Regions from separate parts of the Micromonospora sp. CNZ280 genome, predicted to be linked through region 1. Evidence: riboswitches for the same ligand, from Rfam matches in the RefSeq annotation. Region 1 holds a riboswitch; each other region holds the start of a gene.
The links. Region 1 has a riboswitch for cyclic di-AMP ahead of FHX32_RS12265 (VldE C-terminal domain-containing protein). Riboswitches for the same ligand answer to the same signal wherever they lie in the genome.

Region 1 (5,191 bases):
CCCGGCGCCCAGCCGGGTCCGCCACGGGAGTCGACGGGGCCGGCGGTCGCGCCGACCACCCCGGCGCAGGCGCTGGCCGAGTTGTCCGCCGGCAACCGGAGATTCGTCACCGGCATCCCGCGCCATCCCAATCAGGACGCCGGCCACCGCGCCGCGGTCGCCGACGGGCAGCACCCGTTCGCGGTGATCGTGGGCTGCTCCGACTCCCGGTTGGCCGCTGAGATCATCTTCGACCGGGGCCTCGGCGACCTCTTCGTGGTCCGGACCGCCGGGCACACCACCGGTCCCGAGGTGCTCGGTAGCGTCGAGTACGCGGTGAGCGTCCTCGGCACGCCACTGGTGGTCGTGCTCGGTCACGACTCGTGCGGCGCGGTGCAGGCGGCAAAGACGGCGGTGGAGACGGACGCGTTCCCGGCGGGTCACCTGCGGGCGGTGGTGGACGCCATGATGCCCAGCCTGCGCCGGGCCGGGGCCGCGGGGGTGACCGACGTGGACGGGATCGTCGACATCCACATCGCGCACACCGTCGAGGCGATGCTGGGCAGTTCGGCCGTGCTGGCCGGCGAGGTGGCCGCCGGGCGCTGCGCGGTGGTCGGGATGTCGTACCGGCTGGCCGCCGGTGAGGTGCGGACGGTGACCGCCGCCGGCGACCTGCCCGACCACGCGGCGGATACGACCCCGGCCGTCGCCTGACCGCACCCCTGCCGCCGAAGACGCTGCGAGGGCCGTCCCACCGGGAACGGCCCTCGCGTCGCGCGGTCTCAGGATGTCGCTACAGCAGTGAGACGTGCACGTGGTCGGTGTGGTTCGACGGCCCGCTGTAGGACTTCCAGCCGGTCGCCGGGAACCAGATCTGCCGGTTCCAGATCACGTAGTAGACGCCCAGCCGGTCCGCGTTCCGGATCAGGAACGCGGCGAGGTTGTTGCCGTACATCCGGGTGTCCTTGTTGTGCCAGGGGGAGAAGCCGCTCTTCTGCAGCGACCAGTCGCAGGCCCGGCCCTTCGGGTGCTCCCAGGGGCCACCGGGGCGGTAGCAGCCGACGAACCGGTTGAAGCCGGCCCGCTTGACCTCCTTGTACATGTGCAACGTCCGGGGCGTGATGCAGCCGGAGGTGGTCGGGTCGTTCTCGCTGCACGACTCGGCCTTCCAGTCGCCGTCGGCGGTACGTCCCGGGGCGATCCGGGCGACCGGCGAGGTGGCCGACACCAGGCCGCCGGTGAAGCCCAGCCCGCCGACCAGCGCCAGCGCCTTCTCGGCGTCGCGCTTGTTCTTGGCCATCAGGTTGGTCTGCTTCTGCTGCTCGCGGATCTCGGCTTCGAGCGCCAGCTTCGCCTGCTCGGCGCGGGTCTTCACCTCGTTGATCTCGGCGAGCTTCTTGGCGTTGACCATGTTGAGCTCGTCCAGGGCGGTGGCCCGCTTGACGAACGTGTCGGGGTTGTTGGCCTCCAGCAGCATGGCCACGGCGCCGATGCGTCCCGTCCGGTACGACTGGGTGGCGAGCTGGGTGACCTGCGGGGCGAGCGCGGTCAGCTCGGCCTGGGCCCGGTCGACCTCCAGCGCGAGTTCCAGCTGGCGCTTCTTGGACTTCTCCAGCCGGGACTTCGCCTGCGAGTAGTTCCGGTTGGTCGACTCGATCACATCGGTGATCAGCTTCGAGTCGCCGTCCTCGTGTCCCGAGGGCTTGGGTGCGGCCGACGCCGGGAGGGGCCCGGCAAGGACGGCCAAGGCGGCGAGCACGGCCACCACAGGTGTCAACCAGCGGCGTAGGGGTGCCGTCACAGTGTTCCCTTCCGTCGACCGCCGACCGGGTTAGCTGACGGGTTCGGGGCGGAAGTGGCCCCTACCGCTGTCGCGGACTCACCCCACGTACCTGGGTCCCCGGCTCGCCTGGCGGCGATTGGGCGGCGGCACCGCAGGCGCCGCTGCGCGCCTTCGGCGGTGACCGGCAGCGAGGTTACCCGAGAGTCCACCGGTGGATCTACGTCCCGAAGCCGACTAAATGCGTTATTTCGTAGCGGCGGAGGGTGACCAGTGACGCGTTTATCAAGCTCGCCGGCCTGGACGGTCACGCTACGGAGTCTCACCATGTGGCGTCCGTGCTCCTGTCCGGATCGGGCCACCCGCTGGAGATGGCGGGGGACGTGTGTCCGGCGCGCGGCGCGGTGAGCGCCCGCAGCGCCTCGGCCCGGTCGGTGACCGGCCGGGAACCTTCCGGGGTACGCGACGGCTCGGCGCCGTCGCCGTCATCGGCGCCATCGTCGGTACGCGTGGTGGCGCGGCCGGCCGTGGTCACCAGCGCGGCGAGCGCCGTGGTCAGCGGTACGGCGGCGATCAGCCCGAGCGTGGCGACCGCGCTGCGGACGATCTCCTGGGCGAGGAACTCGCTGGTCAGGAGCTGGGTCACCGACCGGGAGTCCGCGGTGAGCAGGAGCAGCAGCGGCAGCGACGCGCCCGCGTACGCCAGCACGATGGTGTTCACCGTCGAGGCGATGTGCGCCCGGCCGACCCGGGTCGCCGCGCGGTAGAGCTGGAGCCGGGACAGCCCCGGGTTGGCGTGCGCCAGTTCGGTGACCGTGGCGGCCTGGGTCACCGTGACGTCGTCGAGCACGCCGAGCGAGCCGATGATGATCCCGGCCAGCAGCAGCCCGTGCAGGTCGACGTCGGCCTGGAACATCGACAGCGTGGTGGCGTCCTCGGAGCCGTACCCGGTGAGGTGGGTGGCGGCGGTGGCGAGGGTGCCCAGGACCCCGGTGAGCACCAGGCTGCCGAGCGTGCCGAGCACCGCCACCGAGGTCTGCGCGGTCACCCCGTGGGTCAGGTACAGCACCACGAACATGATGAGCGCGGCGCCGACGATCGCGACCAGCAACGGCGACCCGCCCGCGCTGATCCCGGGCAGCACGAAGGCGAGCAGGATGGCGAAGCTCGCCGCCAGGCCCGCCAGCGCGGCCAGCCCGCGCCACCGGCCGAACGCCACGATGGCGGCGGCGAAGAGGACGACCAGCCAGACCAGCGGCTTGCCGCGCTGGTGCTCGGCGATGTTGTAGCTGCTCGCCGTCGGGTCCGCCGGGTCGGTCAGCTCGACCAGGATGATCTCGTCGCCCACGGCGACGGTCGGAGCGCCCGGGCCGGTCGGCACCGGCGTCTGCACCTCCTGGCCGGCGTCCGGGCCGTCGGCCACCTTGACGGTGACCGTGCCGCACGGCCCCGCCGTCCCGCCCCCCTCCGGGGCCTCCGGCGTCGGCGGGCAGGCCTCGGTCACCACCCGGCTGACGGTGCCGTGGTAGCGGGGCGGATCGGTGCCCTGGTCGACCCCGGGGGTGTCGCGGGGCCAGAGCAGCAGGGCGGCGATCACGGTGACCACGACGAGCGGGACCACCGTCGCGACGAGGATCCGCCGCACCCCGGGCGGGGCGGACGGAGCGGGACGGTTGTGGTCGGCGCCCATTGAGTGTCTCCCAACGAATCCGGGGCGTGGTACGTGTCGGCGGGCCGGTCGGTTCAGTGCCGCCGTCGGGCCGGCCGGAATCGTGGGTGGGATCGCCTGAGGGTGGCGACGCCACCACGTACCGTCGGCCCGGCGGCCGGCCGGCCGCGTGCGATCGGCGGCGCCGGCGCCCGGCGGCGGGTCGGACGGTGCGAGATCCGAAGGGCCATCGTGCCGAATCGTAGCCATCCCGGCATCCGGACGCTGGTCGCGCGGGGTGGTGTCGGGCACCGGACCCGGCGGTTTGCCCCGTGCCGGCGGCGCCGGTCGGGGATGTTGGGGGCATGGCCGAGCAGACCCCGCCCCGCCCGGACGACGCGCCCCGCGCCGGCCACGGCGGGCATGACGAGCACGACAAGCACGCCGGGCACGACAAGCACGCCGGGCACGACAAGCACGCCGGGCACGACCCGGAGATGTTCCGCCGCCGGTTCTGGGTCTGCCTGCTGCTCACCCTGCCGGTGGTGGCGACCAGCCACATGGTGATGGACTGGTTGGGCTACTCGCTGGAGTTCCCGGGCCGGTCCTGGGTGGGGCCGGTGCTCGGATCGGTGGTCTTCTGGTGGGGCGGCTGGCCGTTCCTGGTCGGCGCCGTGCGTGAGGTGCGCGACCGGGCGCCGGGGATGATGCTGCTGGTCGCCATGGCGATCACGGTGGCCTACGCCGCCTCGCTCGCCACCAGCCTGGGCGCCTTCGACCTGGACTTCTGGTGGGAGCTGGCCGCCCTGGTCACCATCATGCTGCTCGGGCACTGGCAGGAGATGAAGGCCATCGGGCAGGCCCGGGGCGCCCTCGCAGCGCTGGCCGCCCTGCTGCCCGACGACGCCGAGCGGGTCGCCGGGGACGGCCGGCTGGAGCGGGTTCCGGTGGCCGAGTTGCGGGTCGGCGACGTGGCGCTGGTCCGGCCCGGCGGCCGGGTACCGGCGGACGGCCGGGTGGTGGACGGCGCCGCCGAGCTGGACGAGTCGATGATCACGGGGGAGTCCCGGCCGGTGCCCCGCTCGGTCGGCGACCGGGTGGTGGCCGGCACGGTGGCCACCGACTCGGCGGTCCGGGTGCGCGTCGAGGCGCTCGGCGAGGAGACCACGCTCGCCGGCATCCAGCGCATGGTCGCCCAGGCCCAGCAGTCCAGCGGGCGGGCCCAGGTGCTGGCCGACCGGTTCGCAGCCGGGCTGTTCTACGTCGCCACCGCCACCGCCGTGGTCACGGTGCTGGCGTGGACCGCGCTCGGCGACGCCGACCAGGCGGTGGTCCGGACCGTCACGGTGCTGGTGATCGCCTGCCCGCACGCGCTCGGCCTGGCCATCCCGCTGGTGATCGCGCTCTCCACCGGGCTGGCCGCGAGCTCCGGCATCCTGGTCAAGAACCGGCTCGCGCTGGAGCGGATGCGCACCGTCGACGCGGTGCTGTTCGACAAGACCGGCACGCTCACCCGGGGCGAACACGTGGTCACCGACCGGGCGGCGGCGGCCGGCTCCGACGCCGACGACCTGCTGCGGATCGCCGCCGGGGTGGAGTCCGACAGCGAGCACCCGCTGGCCCGGGCGATCGTCGCCGCGGCCGGACCGGGCGGCGGCCCGGCCCCGGCCACCGGGTTCCGCTCCCTGCCGGGCCGCGGCGTCCAGGCCACCGTCGCCGGGCGGGAGTACGCCGTGGGCGGTCCGGCACTGCTGCGCGAGCTGGGCGTACGGCTGCCGGAGGAG
Region 2 (5,191 bases), 480 kb from region 1:
GCACGTGATCCAGGAGAACAGCACCCGGGCCGGCGGCAACATCCCGGACTCGATGATCACCTCGCAGATCAACGTGCTGAACCAGTCCTACAGCGGCGCGACCGGCGGCGCGGCCACCGCGTTCAGCTTCCAGCTACAGAAGATCAACCGGGTGACCAACCCGGCGTGGTACCCGATCGTGCAGGGCTCGTCGGCGGAGCGGTCGATGAAGTCCTCGCTGCGGGAGGGCGGCAAGAACACCCTCAACGTCTACCTCGGGGAGCTGAGCGACAACCTGCTCGGCTGGGCGACCTTCCCGCAGCGGAAGCTGAGCAGCATGGACGGCGTGGTCGTGCTGAGCGAGTCGCTGCCGGGCGGCACCGCCGCCAACTACAACCAGGGCGACACCGGCACGCACGAGGTCGGCCACTGGCTGAACCTCTACCACACCTTCCAGGGCGGCTGCTCGGGTCAGGGTGACGGCGTCAGCGACACCCCGGCCGAGGCCTCGCCGGCCTTCCAGTGCCCGACCGGGCGGGACACCTGCACCGCCCCGGGCGTGGACCCGATCACCAACTTCATGGACTACACCTACGACTCGTGCATGTACCAGTTCACCGCCGGCCAGGCCAGCCGCATGCTGACCGCGTGGAACGCGTACCGCGCGGCCTGATCTGACGTACGCCCATCGGTGCCGGCTCCGCACAACGGAGCCGGCACCGATGTCTGCGCGACCTCAGGCGGCCTCGCGACGGGCGTCGTGGTGGCGCAGCCGCGACGCGGGCTCGGCGGTCGGGGAGTCGGCGGCCGAGCCCGGATCGAGCCAGACCTGAACGGCGGGCCGGCCGTGGCCGTTGCCGGGGCCACCCGCGGCGCCCGCGTCGCGGCGGGTCAGCATCGCCACGTCGACGGTGAACTCGAACAGCCGCCAGTCGACGTGTGGGGCGGCCCGGTGGCTGCGGGCCAGCCGGGCGACCCGGACCGGATCGGTGACCGGGCGGGCGTGCCCGGCGACGTAGGCCTCGTCGTCGCTCTCCTCCGGCGGGAAGGAGTGCAGCGCGTAGCGCCCGTCGCGTTCCAGGTCGCGCCGTTTCGGCGAGTCGACCACGAAGCAGAACAGCCCCTCGTCGGTGATTACCGGGGAGACCGGGTGCACCCGGGGCCCGCCGTCGGCGCGGACCGTGGCCAGGTAGCCGAAGCCCGGCCCGTACTGCTGCATGAGAAGGCGGATCCCGTCGGCGAGTCGGGGCTCGTCAGCGGCGAATTCGGACCAGGAAGCCATGTGGACAGTCTATCGAACAGGTGTACGAAGACCTAGTCCGACACGCAGGCCACCCGGGCCGCTTCGCTATGGTGTTCCGATGCTGCTCTCCGACCGCGACCTGGTCTCCGAGATCAAGGCGGGCGCCCTGGCGCTGGAGCCGTTCGAGCCCACCCTGGTGCAGCCGTCCAGCATCGACGTACGCCTGGACAAGCTGTTCCGGGTCTTCAACAACCACCTCTACACGCACATCGACCCGGCGCAGCAGCAGGACGAGTTGACCTCGGTGGTCGAGGTGCCCGACGGCGAGCCGTTCGTGCTGCACCCGGGCGAGTTCGTGCTCGCCTCGACGCTCGAGGTGATCTCGCTCGGCGACCAGCTCGCCGGGCGGCTGGAGGGCAAGTCGAGCCTCGGTCGGCTCGGCCTGCTGACCCACTCCACCGCCGGCTTCATCGACCCCGGCTTCTCCGGCCACGTGACGCTGGAGCTCTCCAACGTGGCGAACCTGCCGATCACCCTCTGGCCGGGCATGAAGATCGGTCAGCTCTGCATCTTCCGGCTCTCGTCGCCGGCCGAGCATCCGTACGGCTCGGCCGTCTACGGCTCCCGCTACCAGGGGCAGCGCGGCCCGACGCCGAGCCGCTCCTGGCAGCAGTGGCGCACCTGGCCGACCCGCTGACGCGGGCAGGAGAAAGGCCCGCTCCGACGCCGGAGCGGGCCTTTCCGTGGTACCCGGTCAGCCCGGCCGGCCGTAGCTGTGGATCGGGCCGTCGTCGACCTTCTTCATCTTGACCGGCACCCCGGCGCGGGAGGCGTGCACCACCCAGCCGCCGCCGACGTACATGCCGACGTGGTGCAGATCGGAGTAGTAGAAGACCAGGTCACCCGGGCGCAGCTCGCCCCGGCTGACCGTCCTGGTGACCCCGCGCTGCTGCGCGGCGTTGTGCGGCAGCGAGACCCCGGCCTTGGCCCAGGCGGCCAGCATCAGCCCGGAGCAGTCGTACGAGTTCGGGCCCTCGGCGCCCCAGACGTACGGCTTGCCGATCTGGGCGCAGGCGAACTTGACCGCCACCCCGGCCGCGCCGCCCGGGTAGCTGGCCGGGCAGGGGGCGGGACGCAGCGGCCCGCCGCCGCCGTTGCCGTACACCTTGATCCGCAGCTTCTGCAGCCGGTCGATCTCGGCGTTGATCTGCTTCTTCTTGGCCGCCAGCTGCGCCTCGGCCTGGGCGAGCTGGGCGACCATCTCGTCCAGTGGCGCCTTCTTGGCGGCCAGTTGGTCGCGCAGGTCGGCGACCTGCCGCACGTCCTGCTGTTGGCGGTCGGCGAACCGGTCGAGCATCTCGAGCTGCCCGACCACCTCGCCCGGCGAGCGGCTGCCCAGCAGGGCGTTGATGGTGAGCACGTTCTCGCCCTTGTAGGCGCGGACGGCCAGCGCGCTGACCTTCTCCATCGCCGCGTCGACCTGGGCTTGGAGGGGTTTGATCTGGGCGGCCAGGGCGTCGGCCTGCTTCCGCTTGGCGGCCAGGTCCTGGCGGGTGGCGTTGTGCCGTTCGATGATCGGTTCGAGCTTGTTCCAGTCCTCGTCGATCTGGCGCTCGATCTCGGCGACGGTGGGTTCGGCGTGGGCCGCCGTGGCGCCGCCGGTCAGGATGACGGCGAAGCCGGCCAGGGCGGCGAGTGCGGTGGTGAAGCGGGACCAGCGTGAACGCGGCGCAGCCGTCGCCGGGCCGGCGTACGCCGACCGTGCCGACGGTGGCCGCGGGGCATGGTGTGCCACCGGGCTCCGTACTCCTTCTTCCCAGACCGCCTACCGGGTTAGCTGACGGGTTCGGGCGGGAAGGGGACGCCCTACCGCAGTGGCTGCGGATTCACCCCGGGTTACCTGGTTCCCCGGTTCGCTCGCGAGCGATTCGGCGGTGTCGGACCGTTACCGCCCGGGTTGGACGGACCTGTTGCCGGGCCGACGAATGACCAGAGTAGAGACGGTCGTTATCAATCCGCAACCCGTGTCGCCGTGACACTCCGTACGCCGTGCGGGATCGACGGCCCTCGGCGGGACGCGTCGAAGGTTTTCTTCCTCATGGGTTGATATATGGAAAGGTATTGACGACAGGCCGGGCCCGGGGTGAAGGTGGCCGCATCGTCCACCCGTCTGACCAGGGGGTCCGATGCAGTTGTCCACAAGGTCCACGAGATCCACGAGATCGAGGAGCAGGCGCACCCTGCTCGCCGCCGCCGCGGCGCTCGCCCTGGCGGTCACCCCGTTCACCGCCGGTCCGGCCGCCGCCGAGCCCCTCGACCGGCAACAGCAGTACGCCGCCGCGGCCGCCGAGTTCGGCGTGCCGGAGAGCGTCCTGCTCGCCGTGTCCTACCTCGAATCGCGCTGGGACACCCATCCCGGCAACCCGAGCACCAGTGGCGGCTACGGTCCGATGCACCTCACCGACGCCGCCCACGTCACCGCGCAACCCGCCGGTGGCCACATCGACGAGGGCGAGGACCCGCGCGGTGACGAGGCGCGGTCGCTGACCGTCGCCGCGCCCACCGCCGCCCCGTCGGCACCGGCCGCTCTCGGCGACGCAGCGCTGCAGACCCTCCAGGCGGCCGCCGCGCTCACCGGCGCCAGCGAGGAGGCACTCCGGTCCGACCCGACCGCGAACATCCGCGGCGGGGCGGCGCTGCTCGCAGCGTACCAGCGGGAACTGGGTGGCCCGGTCGGCGCGGCCAGCGACCCGGCGGCCTGGTACGGCGCGGTGGCCCGCTACTCCGGCGCCGGCGCCGAGGACACCGCGGCCGCCTTCGCCGACGAGGTGTACGGGCAGCTCCGCGAGGGCGCGAGCCGGACGACCGACGACGGGCACCGGGTGACCCTGCCGGCCCGCCAGGTCAACCCGGACACCTCGACGCTGCACCAGCTCGGCCTGCGGCGCGGCGAGCGGCCCGACGGGCTGGAGTGCCCGGTCGGCCTCGGCTGCGAGTGGATCCCGGCCCCGTACGAGAAGTACGGCCCGGGCGCCGGCGACTACGGCAACCACGACCTGGGCAACCGGCCCGCCCAGCAGAAGATCGAGTACATCGTCATCCACGACACCGAGGGCTACTTCTGGCCCAGCGTCGGCCTCGTGCAGCGGGCCAACTACGTGGGCTGGCACTACACGCTGCGCTCGGTGGACGGCCACATCGCCCAGCACATCAAGGCCAAGGACGTCGGCTGGCACGCCGGCAACTGGTACGTCAACGCCAAGTCCATCGGCCTGGAGCACGAGGGCTTCGCCGGCCACGGCACCTGGTACACCGAGGCGATGTACCGCACCTCGGCCAAGCTGGTCCGGCACCTGGCACTGCGGTTCAACATCCCGCTCGACCGGCACCACATCATCGGGCACGACAACGTCCCGGGCACCGTGCCGTCGACCGTCGCCGGGATGCACTGGGACCCGGGGCCGTACTGGGACTGGTCGCACTACTTCGACCTGCTCAAGGCGCCGTTCCGGACCACCGGCACGGCCCACACCGGGCTGGTGACCATCGACCCGGAGTTCGCCGACAACCAGCCGGCGTTCACCGGCTGCTCGCGGCAGCCCCCGGGGGTGCCGAACCCGCCGCCGCCGGTCACCGACCCCTGCCCGCTGCGCGGCTCGTCAGCGGTGCTGCTGCGCAGCGCGCCGAGCCACGACGCGCCGCTCGCCGTGGACCTCGGCGAGCACCCGGACGGATCGCCGGGCACCATGTACGTCCCGGACCACAGCGCCCGGGCGTCGGCCGGCCAGACGTACGCCGTGGCCGAGGTGCGCGGTGACTGGACGGCGATCTGGTACCTCGGCCAGAAGGCCTGGTTCCACAACCCGGCGTCGGCGCGTACCGCGAAGTGGGCGACCGGCTTCGTGGTGACGCCGAAGCCCGGCAGGGCCACCATCCCGGTCTACGGGCGGGGCTACCCCGAGCGGGACG
Region 3 (5,191 bases), 2.1 Mb from region 1:
CGGTTTCCGGTCACCTACCGGGCGGACGTCCTGGTCGTCGGCACCGACGAGATCGTCACGGTGGCGCGGCAGAGGCCCGCCACCACGGTGCGCAACCGCACCCGGCTGAGGGCCGAGCCGGACGGGGTCCGGATCGACGTGGAGATCACGCTGACCGCGCCGGCGCCGCTGTTCGGCTACGCCTTCCGGCAGGCCCGCTCGGCCCACCTCGGGCTGGCCGCCCGGCTCGGCGCGGTGCTCGACCGCGGCCCGGCCGACCCGCCGGCTCCCGCCTGAGCGTCCCGGAGCCCCGGCCGACCGGCGGACACCCGTCGTGAGCCGGGGCTCGGCGGTCCGCTGCCGGGGCCCGGCGCTGCGCGGACTCGGCGGCCCGCCGCCGTGGGCGGGTGCCGCGCCAGTTTCAGTGGACCGCCGTCGTTTGCCCGGCGCCGTGGGCTCAGCGGACCGCCGTGGTCGGGCGCCGAGCGGGCGTGCGGGTTGCCCGCCCCAGCCGGCCCCACGGCTTGTACGTGGAGAGCACGGTCGCCACGATCAGCAGGGTGGTGGAGACCGACGGGGCGACCACCAGGTCGATCCGGTCCCGGACCGGGAACGCCGCGCCGGCCTCCCCGGCGTGCCGCAGCGTCGGGGTGAGCAGGAACAGCACCAGCCCGGTCATCACCGTGGTGAGCAGGAACTTGACCAGCACCCAGCGGTGCCGCAGCAGGCCCCACGGGGTGAGCAGGGCGCTCGCCACGCCGACCAGCCAGACGGCCACGCTCAGCGGGGCGAAGAGCACGGTGCCGACCAGCGCGGAGATCGGGTAGACGGCCGCCGGGTCGGCGCCGCGCAGCACGGCGACGCCGAGCGCGAGCAGGACCAGGTCGACGCCGAGCCAGCCGAGCGAGGTGACCAGGTGCAGGGTGAGCAGGGCCTTGCGGGCGGGAGGCGGGAGTCGGCTCATACCTGACGATGCTGCCGTCGTACCGGGCGCGGGTCGTCGGGCCGGTGACGACACCCGGCCTACGTCCGGGGGCGTAGCGCCGGGCGTGGCGGCCCGCCCGTCCGGCGTACCCGGTGACCCGCCGCCGTGGACGGGTCACCGGGGCCGGGGGTCAGTACACCGACAGGTGCACGTGGTTGGTGTGGTCGCTGGACGGGTCGCCGCCCGCCCCGCTGTACGACTTCCACCCGCTGCTGGGCAGCCAGATCTGCCGGTACCAGATCACGTAGAGCACGGCGAGCCGGTCGGCGTTCTTGATGAAGAACGCGGCCAGGTTGTTGCCGTACGTCTTGTCCCCGCCGGTGGCGTCCCCGCCGAAGCCGTTCTTCTGCGCCGCGAAGTCGCAGGCCCGGCCCTTCGGGTGCTCACCCGAACCGCCCGAGCGGTAGCAGGAGACGTACCGGGTGAAGCCGGCCGCCTTGGCCTGGTTCAGCGCGTGCAGGGTGCGCGGGGTGATGCAGCCGTTGGCCGGCGTCGGGTCGTTGACGCTGCACGACTCGGCCGGCCAGGAGCCGTCGGCGTTGCGCGGGGCCGGCTTGGCCGTCGCGGTGGACGTGCCCCGGTTGGAGGTGTCGCCGGAGGCCTTCGCGTTGGCCACGGTCAGCGCCCGCTCGGCCTGCTCCTTGCGCTTGGCCATCAGGGTGACCTGCTTGCGCTGCTCGCGGATCTCGCCGTCCAGGGCGAGCTTGGTCCGGTTCGCCTCGTCGCGGGTCTCCTGGAGGTTGCGCAGCGCCCGGTCCTCGTTGGCGGCGACCGCGTCGAGCGCTGCGGCGCGGTCCATGAAGCCCTCCGGCGAGCTGCTGTTGAGCAGCGCCGAGGCCGCCCCGAGCCGCCCGGCGCGGTACGCCACGCCGGCGATCTCGCCGACCTTGCTGCTGCGCTCGGCCAGCTCGCGCTCGGTGGCTTGGAGCTGGACGCCCAACTCCTTCTGCCGCTTGACCGACTTGTCCAGCGCCGCCTTGGCGTCCAGGTAGCCCTTGCTGGCCGCCTCCAGCTGGGCCCGCAGGGCGGGCGTGCCGCCCTCCTCGTCCTGACCGGGCGCGGCGGCGAGCAGGCCGGCGGTGGGCGCGGCGGCGCTGGCCGGTGTGGTGACCGGCGCGATGGCGACGCCGACTGCGAGAGTGGTGACGATCAGTGCCGCCATCCGGGCGGCGGTACGTCGTACGGGTGCCACTACTGGCATGCGTGTGTCCTTCCGTCAGCCGCCGACCGGGTTAGCTGACGGGTTCGGGACGGAAGATCCCTACCGCTGACGCGGATGCACCCCAGGTACATGGTTCCCCGGCTCGCCTCGTCGGGCGATTAGGCGGCGGCCACCGCCGGCACCGGTGCGTGCCGCCTGGCGGAGGCCGGAACCGAGCCTACCGGTGCCACTGTGACCCGTGCAGCGAATGTGACTGACGGTGTCTGTGTGGTCACTGGAAAGTCCGGCATAAGCGCACAATACACACCCAGATTTAAGGTTGTGCTCATTACCACTCAACCGACCCGCAGACCCCAGGCGCCGCTCCCGGCTCGATCTGCAACGTCGCGTGCTCGATCCGGAAGTCCTCGTGCAGGGCGGTGCGCGCGGCCGCGAGCACCCGGCCGACGTCCGCGCCGGGTGCCATGGTCAGGTGCGCCGAGGCCACCTCCATGCCCGAGGTGAGCGTCCAGACGTGCAGGTCGTGTACGCCGGCCACGCCGGGCACCGCGGCCAGCCGGTCGTGCACCGCGGTGACCTGGAGGTGCTCCGGGGCGGCCTGCACCAGGATGCGCAGCGCGGCCCGCCCGAGCCGCCAGGTGCGGGGCAGGATGAACAGGCCGATGCCGACCGCCACCAGCGGGTCCGCCCACCACCAGTCGGTGACCGCGATCAACAGCGCCGCCCCGATCACGCCGAGCGAACCGAGCAGGTCACCGAGCACCTCCAGGTACGCCCCGCGCACGTTGATGCTCTCCCGGGCGCCGGAGCGCAGCAGCGCGAACGCGGCCACGTTGGCGAGCAGGCCGAGGACGGCCACCACCAGCATCGGGCCGGCCAGCACCTCGGGCGGGTCGCCGAACCGGCGTACCGCCTCGACCACCACGTAGACCGCGACGCCGGAGAGCAGCACGGCGTTGGCCAGCGCGGCCAGCACCTCCAGCCGGTAGAGCCCGAAGGTGCGCTGCGGGTCGCCGCTCGCCCGCCGGGTGGCGGCGATCGCGGCGAGGGCCATCCCGATGCCGAGCACGTCGGTGAACATGTGCCCGGCGTCGGAGAGCAGGGCCAGCGAGCCGGTCCGGAAAGCGGCCACCGCCTCCACCACCATCAGCGCGGTGAGCAGGCCGAAAGCGGCCCAGAGCCGGCTCCGGTGGTGGTGGGCCGCGTTCACCGCCGACCCGTGGTGGTGGTCATGACCTGCGCCCACGCGAACACCCTCCGCCGCCCGTCCGGACCCGGTCAAATATATGCTCACATCGCTATGTATGCAACTGTCGGGGCGACCGTCACCGGCCCGGGATCCCGGGTCAGGCGGTCGGGTCGATGGTGGTCAGCCGCTGGGTGGCCCGGGAGAGCGCCACGTACAGGGTGCGTACGCCGGAGCCCGGGTCGGCGCGGATCTCGCTCGGCCCGACCAGCACCACCCCGTCGTACTCCATGCCCTTGGCCTCCAGGCTGGTCACCACCTGGAGCCGGGGCGTGCCCAGCCCGCCCAGCCAGCCGGCGACCTCGGCCCGGCGCGGCACCGGCGTGATCACGCCGACCGTCCCCTCCACCCCGGCGAGCAGCGCGGAGGCCGCCTCCACCACGGCGGTCTCCAGCTCCGCGGCCGGCACCACCAGCTCGACCGGGTCGACCCCGGTGGAGCGGACCGCGGTGGGCAGCGGCAGATCGGGATAGAGCCGGCGGATCTCGGCCGCCGCCACCGCGAAGATCTCCGCCGAGTTGCGGTAGTTGGTGGTGAGCGTGAACCGGTGCCGCTTGCGCCGGCCCAGCGCCTGGTCCCGGGCCCGGGTCAGCTCCTCCGGGTCGCCGGTCCACGCCGTCTGCGCCGGATCGCCGACCACCGTCCAGGACGCCAGCCGACCCCGCCGGCCGATCATGCGCCACTGCATCGGCGAGACGTCCTGCGACTCGTCGACCACCACATGGGCGTACTCCCGGTAATCCTCCGGGCGCTGCCGGGCCGCCTCGCGGGTGGCCCGCTGCCGGTCGGCGAAGGTGCTCAGCTCACGGATCCCGCCGGCCAGCTGGAACGGGTCCCGCTTCGGCCGGGCCGGGCGCACCGGCTTGCCCAGCAGCGCGTCCAGCTCGTCCAGCAGCGCGACGTCGGCGATGGTCAGCCCCTCGCTGTCCAGCGTCCGGTACGCGGCCGTGAGCAGCCGGATCTCCCGGCCGGAGAGGATGCCGCCGGCGTACCGGCGCAGCCGCTGCGGGTCGGCCAGCCAGCCGAGCACGTGCCGCGGGTGCAGCCGGGGCCACCAGGCCTTGAGGAACTCCCGGAACTCCGGGCGGTCGGCCAGCTCGTCCTCGAAGGCGCGCTGCTCCGGCAGCCGGCCGATGTTCAGCCGGCGGGCCTGCGCCCAGAGCGCGGCGAAGACGCCGTCGAAGCCGGCCCGGCGCACCTCGTTGCGGCGGGCGCCCCGGGGCAGCGCGCGGTCCCGGATCGCGTCCAACTCGGCCCGCTCCAGCCGGAGCAGCTCGCCCCGGTAGAGCAGCCGCAGCTCGGCCGGTTCGTCCGGCACCGCGTCCCGGACCGCCCGCTCCAGCACCCGGCGCATCCGTAGCGAGCCCTTCACCGCCGCCACCTCCGGCGGGTCGGTGCGGGTGGCGGTCATCCCGGGGAAGAGACTGCCCAGCGAGCGCAGGGTGGCGGTGTCCTCGCCCAGCGACGGCAGCACCGAGGCGATGTACTCGACGAAGACCGTGGACGGGCCGACCACCAGGATCCCGCCGCCGGCGTACCGGCTGCGGTCGGAGTAGAGCAGGTACGCGGCGCGATGCAGGGCCACCGCCGTCTTCCCGGTGCCCGGGCCGCCGGACACGATCGTCACGCCGGAGCCGGGGGAGCGGATCGCCTCGTCCTGCTCCCGCTGGATGGTGGCGACGATGTCGCGCATGCCCCGGCCGGTGGCCTTGGAGAGGGTGGCGAGCAGCGCCCCGTCGCCGACCACCGCCATGTCGGCCGGCGCGGCGGCCGGATCGAGCAGGTCGTCCTCGATCCGGGTGACCCGCTCGCCGGACGA
Region 4 (5,191 bases), on a different contig from region 1:
ACGTCGAACGGGCCCTTCTTGGCCCGCATCAGGATCCGCTGGTGCATCTCGCCGCTCCGCCTCTCGTCCGCCCTCGGGAGCGTTCCGGGCGGACACCGCGTCACCGCTCGACTCCGGCCGGCCACCGGGGCCGGGCGGCTCGCACCCTGAGGGTTCGGGGAATATTAGGCCACCGGCCGCCCCGTGCACAGACGCCCGTCACCGCCGTGCCCCAGCCCCGCCGGCCGGTCGGCGCCGCCGGGTAGGGTGCCCGGGCGGGCGCTCCGCCCCCGGCGCCACCCCGGTGCTCCGGCCGCGGGTCGCCCACGCCGCCGCCGAGAAGGAGACGTACGTGCTGGTCACCCCGCCGACGGCCGGGGGTCGGGTATGACCGCCGCCGCCCCCACCGCGCCGTCCGCCAACCGGCTGCCGTCGCTGACCGGGCTGCGCTGGATCGCCGCGCTGCTGGTGTTCGGCTTCCACGCCGGCACCATGCGGATCATCGCCGAGCCCGACCACCAGGCCGTGGTGAACTGGTTCTTCACCCTGGGCCTGTCCGGCGTGCAGTTCTTCTTCATCCTGAGTGGCTTCGTGCTGGTCTGGTCGGCCCGGCCGGGCGACTCCCGGCGAGCCTTCTGGCGGCGCCGGTTCGCCAAGATCTATCCCAACCACCTGCTGCTCTGGGCGCTGGTGCTGCTGGTCGGGCTCTGGTTCGCCGACCCGGTCAACGTCGGCGCCGCGCTGGGCAACCTCTTCCTCGTGCAGGCCTGGGACCCTCGACCCGGCTACTTCTACAGCGTCAACACCGTGAGCTGGTCGCTGTCCTGCGAGTTCTTCTTCTACTTCTGCCTGCCGCTGGTGCTGCCGTTGGTGCGCCGGGCCCGGCCGTGGGCACTGTGGGCGGTGGTGGTCGGGGTGCCGCTGCTGATCCTCGCGCTCTGGCCCGGCCAGGCCCTGGTGCCCGAGGCTGACCGCTGGTGGTTCACCCAGGTCTTCCCGCCGGTGCGGTCGCTGGAGTTCTGGATGGGAGTGGCCGCCGCCGAGCTGATGCGTCGCGGCCGGTGGCGGGGGCCGGGTCTGCCGCTGGCCAGCCTGATCTTCGCGGTCACCTGGGTGGTCGCCGCCCAGTGGGTCCGGGCCGAGCTGTGGGCGGCGCTGCTGTCGGTGGCGTACATCCTGGTCATCACCGCGGCGGCGGACGCCGACGTGCGGGGCCGGCGCTCGCCGTGGCGCTCCCGGCCGATGGTCTGGCTCGGTGAGGTCTCGTTCGCCTTCTACCTGGTGCACGTCTTCGTGATGATCACCGTGCTCCGGCTCACCGGGGACTGGGGGACCGGCTTCACCGGCTGGTGGGGGGTGGCCGTGGTGCTCGGCTTCCTGCTGCTGAACCTGGGGCTGGCCGCGCTGCTGCACCGGTACGTCGAGACGCCGATGATGCGCCGGCTCGCGCCGCGCCGTCCGAAGCGGATGGTCGATGACGCGGCGGCGGTCGCGGATGCGGTGCCGGCCCCGGCCGGCCCGGCGGTCCCGCAGGTTGCCGTGCCGGGCCCGCGCACGCCCGACCGGCCATCGGCGTACGTCGACTCGCGCTGAGCCGTCCACCCTGGTCGGTGCCGTCGGCGCGGCGGAGCCGCGACACGCCCGGCGGCGGTGCGGGGGGACGGACCGGGCGGTAGCGTGGTCGTCGTGCTTCCGGTCGCGCTCGCCTGTCCGCTGTGGTGGGTGGCGCGCTGGGCCGCCCGGCTGACGGCCGGTCTCGCCGTCGCGGTCGCGATCGCCCTCGGCGCACCCGGCGCGATCGCCGCCCCGGCCGCGCCGGAGCCGGCGGTGTGCCCCGCCGCGGCCGACCACGCCGACGCGCTCGCCGGGTCCGCGCCGACGGCCGTCGTCGACGAGCAGCCCGCCGCGCCGGCTGCTGCGGTCGCCGAGCCGGCACCGGCCGACGCCTCGCCAGCACCCCGCGCCGCCGCACCGGTGCCGGCCGGGTCGGTCCCGGCCGCCCGGGCCCCGCGCGCCCCGCCGCGCGTCTGATCCGTCCGCGGGGCCGACGCCCCGCCCGCGATCCGTATCCCCGCACCCGTCCGGCGTCAGCGTGTCCGCACGACGCCCGGCGCGGCTCCCGCTTCCGCATCCGCTTCCCCCGTGAGGTGCCGACCTTGGAGACCGTCCTCTACCACCAGTTCCTGATCGACGTTCCGCGGGCCGCCGCCATCTGGTCCGGCCTGCTGGTGCTGGCGCTGACCGTGCTCACCGTGCTGGTCGCCCGCCCCGAGCGCGCGACCGACGAGGAGCCCGCCCCGGCGGGCGCCGAGCCGGCCGAACCCGACCTCGCCGACCTGCGCCGGTACGCCGGGGAGGTGGCCGTCGCCGCGACCCGCGCGGCGCAGACCGCCCGCCGCCGGCGCGCCGACTGGCTCGCCGCGCAGGCGGAGGTGGAACGCGCCTGGCAGGCGTACGACGAGGCGGAGACCGCCGCCCGCCGGTTCGTCGGGGCCGCCGCCCTGCCCGTCCCGCGCACCCCGCGCACACCGGCCGAGTACGCCGCCCGGGAGCGGTGGCTGCACCACGCGGCGATGGCCGCCCACTGGCGGGGGGAGCTGTCCGCCCGGCAGCTGTCCGACGTGTTCTGCCACCGGGCCGGCTGGGACTCCCGACGGCACCCGGTGGAGCAGGAGATCGTGCTCGCCCGTGCGGTACGCGAGCAGCGCCGGGCCGGTTACCGGCTGACCGCGGAGCGGGAGCGGTCGGCGTGGCGGGACGCCGAGCTGGCCGCCGAGGCGGCGCGCGCCCTGGCCGCCGAGGCGTACGCCGCCGCGGCCCGGCTCCGGCCGGGCCGGCTGCCCGCGCCGCGCGTCGAGGCGGTGCCGGCCCGTCAGGCCGCCCCGGCCCGCTGGCGCCCGGCCCGGGTTGGTTGATCGGGAAATATTCCGGTGACGCCGGTCACAGGCGACGGGAAATCGGTCATCGGGTGCGGACCGGCCAAGGTGCGCCGACAATTCCGTGACGGCGTCGCACCCTTGTCCGGTTGTCGCCCGGTAACGTTGTGCGAGAGGCCTGTCCTATCGAGTCACGCCAGTGCGTAACTGACCGCAAAATCGTCGGGCCGAGACAGGTTTAAGCAGGTGGGACGGGGTTGGCAGGCTTCCGACTGACCAGTAGTGTCGGCCCGTCCGGTGCGGTAACCGATCGCAAGAGGCGACGCCGCGCCGACCCGCCTAATCGTGATCATACGTACCGGGGAACCAATGCACCTCTGGGGTGAATCCGCGGGCTGCGGCTCGTGGTAGGGCGTACTTCCCGCCCGAATCCGTCAGCTAACCCGGTCGGCGGTGTCGGAAGGAGTTCCATCCTCGTGCAGCACGATCCCACCCTTCGGTTGTTCCCCGGCCTCCACGGCCCCGCGGTGCCCGTACTGCTCGCCCCGGTCGCGAGCTGACCTACCGGCATCCGCCCCGCCCGGCATCCGGGCGCTTTCCTGAGCGGCCCACCAACCCGCGGACCAGGGGTCCGCGTGGTCGAGCCGGCCTGCCCGCCGGCACCGCCGGTGCGCCGCTCGCCCCCCGAGTCCCCGTGGAGGAACCGTGAAGCACCACGTCAAGCGTCAGTTGCAGCGCATCGCCACCCAGCGCCCCTACCAGGTCGCCGCCGCCTCCGCCGCGGCCCTGGTGCTCGCCACCGGCGCCGGCGCGCTCGCCGCCGGCACCGACGAAACCCCGACGTCGGCCCCGGCCCAGGCCACGGTGGCCGAGCTGCGTGACGCGCCCGCCGTCGCCTCGCGCGGCGAGGCCCGGACGGGCACCACCCCGTCCAGCGCCGCGCCGTCCAGCGCCGCCCCCTCGGCCCCCGCCTCGTCGGCCGCGCCGAACCCGGACCTGACCCGCAAGGCGGCGCCGAAGCCGCCGTCGCGCAAGATCCTCGACTACGACTACCAGGCTCAGACGACCTTCTACAACTGCGGCCCGGCGGCCGTGCGGAACGCGCTCAGCGCCGCCGGCATCGCCCGCACCCAGGACGTCCTCGGCGCCCAGCTGGGCACCACCGAGATGGGCACCAACTCCGCCAACGACACCACCCGCGTGCTCAACGCCGTGGTGAAGGGCGACCCGTACCGGACCCGGATGATCTCGGGCGGGGCCGCCACCCCGGCTCAGATGGACCAGCTCCAGGCCGACGTGGTCCGGGCCATCACCGACGAGCGCGGTGTCGTGGTGAACGTCGCCGGCAGCGCCACCGACACCGACGGCGGCTGGCACTCCTTCCCCGGTGGGCACTACATCGCCGTGATCGGTTACGACGACGACGGCCGGCTGGTGAAGATCGCCGACTCGGCGAACCCGGCGACCGCGTCGTACTGGATGACCACCATCGACCTGGCGAACTGGGCGGCGACCCGCGGCTACTCCGCCTGACCGCCGCCTCCGCGTCGCCGAATCCGGGCGCCGGCTCCCCACCTGGGAGTCGGCGCCCGACGCGTGGTGGCGGACGGCCGACTCTCGCCCCGGCCGTCCGACCGGTGGCACACTGCGCCCTATGGTCGACGAATCGGGTACCCGGGACGGCCGGCGGGCGCTCCTGCTGCTGCTGCACGGCATGGGCGCCACCGGCGAGGTGTGGCTGCCCTGGGCGCCGCTGCTGGAGCGCCGGTGGGCCGGCCGCTGGCTGGCCCCGGACCTCGCCGGGCACGGCTGGTCCCCGCCGCTGCCGCGGTACTCCTTCGCCGGGCTGGCCAGGCAGGTCGCCGGTGGGCTCAAGCCGGCTGACCGGCTCGTCGTGCTGGGGCACTCCCTCGGCGGCGTGGTGGGGCTGGCGCTGGCCGCGCGTACCGCGGGGCTGACGGTGGACGCGGTGGTCGGGCTCGGCATCAAGGCGGTCTGGTCACCGGCCGAACTGGACCGGGCCGCGGAGTTGGCCGCCCGCCCGGTCACCTGGTTCGCGACCCGCGACGAGGCGGCCCGCCGCTACCTGAAGGTGGCCGGGCTGACCGGACTGTTCGCCCCCGACCATCCCGTCGTCGAGGCCGGACTGCGGCAGGTCGACGGCCGCTGGCGGCTGGCGATGGACCCGGCCGCGTTCGCGGTGGGGGAGCCGCGCCTGCCGGCCCTGCTGGCGGCGACCGACGCGCCGGTGGTGCTGGCCCGGGGCGAGCGTGACCCGATGGTCTCCGACGAGCAACTCAAGGAGCTCGGGGTGCCGGTGGTGACGCTGCCCGGTC

Region 2: another riboswitch for cyclic di-AMP. It lies ahead of FHX32_RS09925 (C40 family peptidase); the one in region 1 lies ahead of FHX32_RS12265 (VldE C-terminal domain-containing protein).
Region 3: another riboswitch for cyclic di-AMP. It lies ahead of FHX32_RS02095 (coiled-coil domain-containing protein); the one in region 1 lies ahead of FHX32_RS12265 (VldE C-terminal domain-containing protein).
Region 4: another riboswitch for cyclic di-AMP. It lies ahead of FHX32_RS30730 (C39 family peptidase); the one in region 1 lies ahead of FHX32_RS12265 (VldE C-terminal domain-containing protein).

What each region holds. Positions count from the first base shown of each region.
Region 1 is NZ_JAAOYP010000001.1:2,568,183-2,573,373, forward strand. Features, by position in the region: gene FHX32_RS12260 (carbonic anhydrase) at 1-693, shown strand, start outside; gene FHX32_RS12265 (VldE C-terminal domain-containing protein) at 773-1,780, opposite strand; cyclic di-AMP (ydaO/yuaA leader) riboswitch at 1,785-1,915, opposite strand; gene FHX32_RS12270 (YibE/F family protein) at 2,082-3,449, opposite strand; gene FHX32_RS12275 (copper-translocating P-type ATPase) at 3,773-5,191, shown strand, end outside.
Region 2 is NZ_JAAOYP010000001.1:2,088,525-2,093,715, reverse strand. Features, by position in the region: gene FHX32_RS09940 (zinc metalloprotease) at 1-652, shown strand, start outside; gene FHX32_RS09935 (pyridoxamine 5'-phosphate oxidase family protein) at 716-1,261, opposite strand; gene dcd (dCTP deaminase) at 1,341-1,919, shown strand; gene FHX32_RS09925 (C40 family peptidase) at 1,977-3,017, opposite strand; cyclic di-AMP (ydaO/yuaA leader) riboswitch at 3,030-3,166, opposite strand; gene FHX32_RS09920 (peptidoglycan recognition protein family protein) at 3,409-5,191, shown strand, end outside.
Region 3 is NZ_JAAOYP010000001.1:446,413-451,603, reverse strand. Features, by position in the region: gene FHX32_RS02105 (SRPBCC family protein) at 1-276, shown strand, start outside; gene FHX32_RS02100 (DUF2269 domain-containing protein) at 437-943, opposite strand; gene FHX32_RS02095 (coiled-coil domain-containing protein) at 1,095-2,156, opposite strand; cyclic di-AMP (ydaO/yuaA leader) riboswitch at 2,170-2,301, opposite strand; gene FHX32_RS02090 (cation diffusion facilitator family transporter) at 2,455-3,372, opposite strand; gene FHX32_RS02085 (AAA family ATPase) at 3,473-5,191, opposite strand, start outside.
Region 4 is NZ_JAAOYP010000005.1:11,452-16,642, forward strand. Features, by position in the region: gene FHX32_RS30710 (polysaccharide pyruvyl transferase family protein) at 1-47, opposite strand, end outside; gene FHX32_RS30715 (acyltransferase family protein) at 367-1,572, shown strand; gene FHX32_RS30720 (hypothetical protein) at 1,666-2,010, shown strand; gene FHX32_RS30725 (hypothetical protein) at 2,127-2,894, shown strand; cyclic di-AMP (ydaO/yuaA leader) riboswitch at 3,182-3,323, shown strand; gene FHX32_RS30730 (C39 family peptidase) at 3,561-4,388, shown strand; gene FHX32_RS30735 (alpha/beta fold hydrolase) at 4,510-5,191, shown strand, end outside.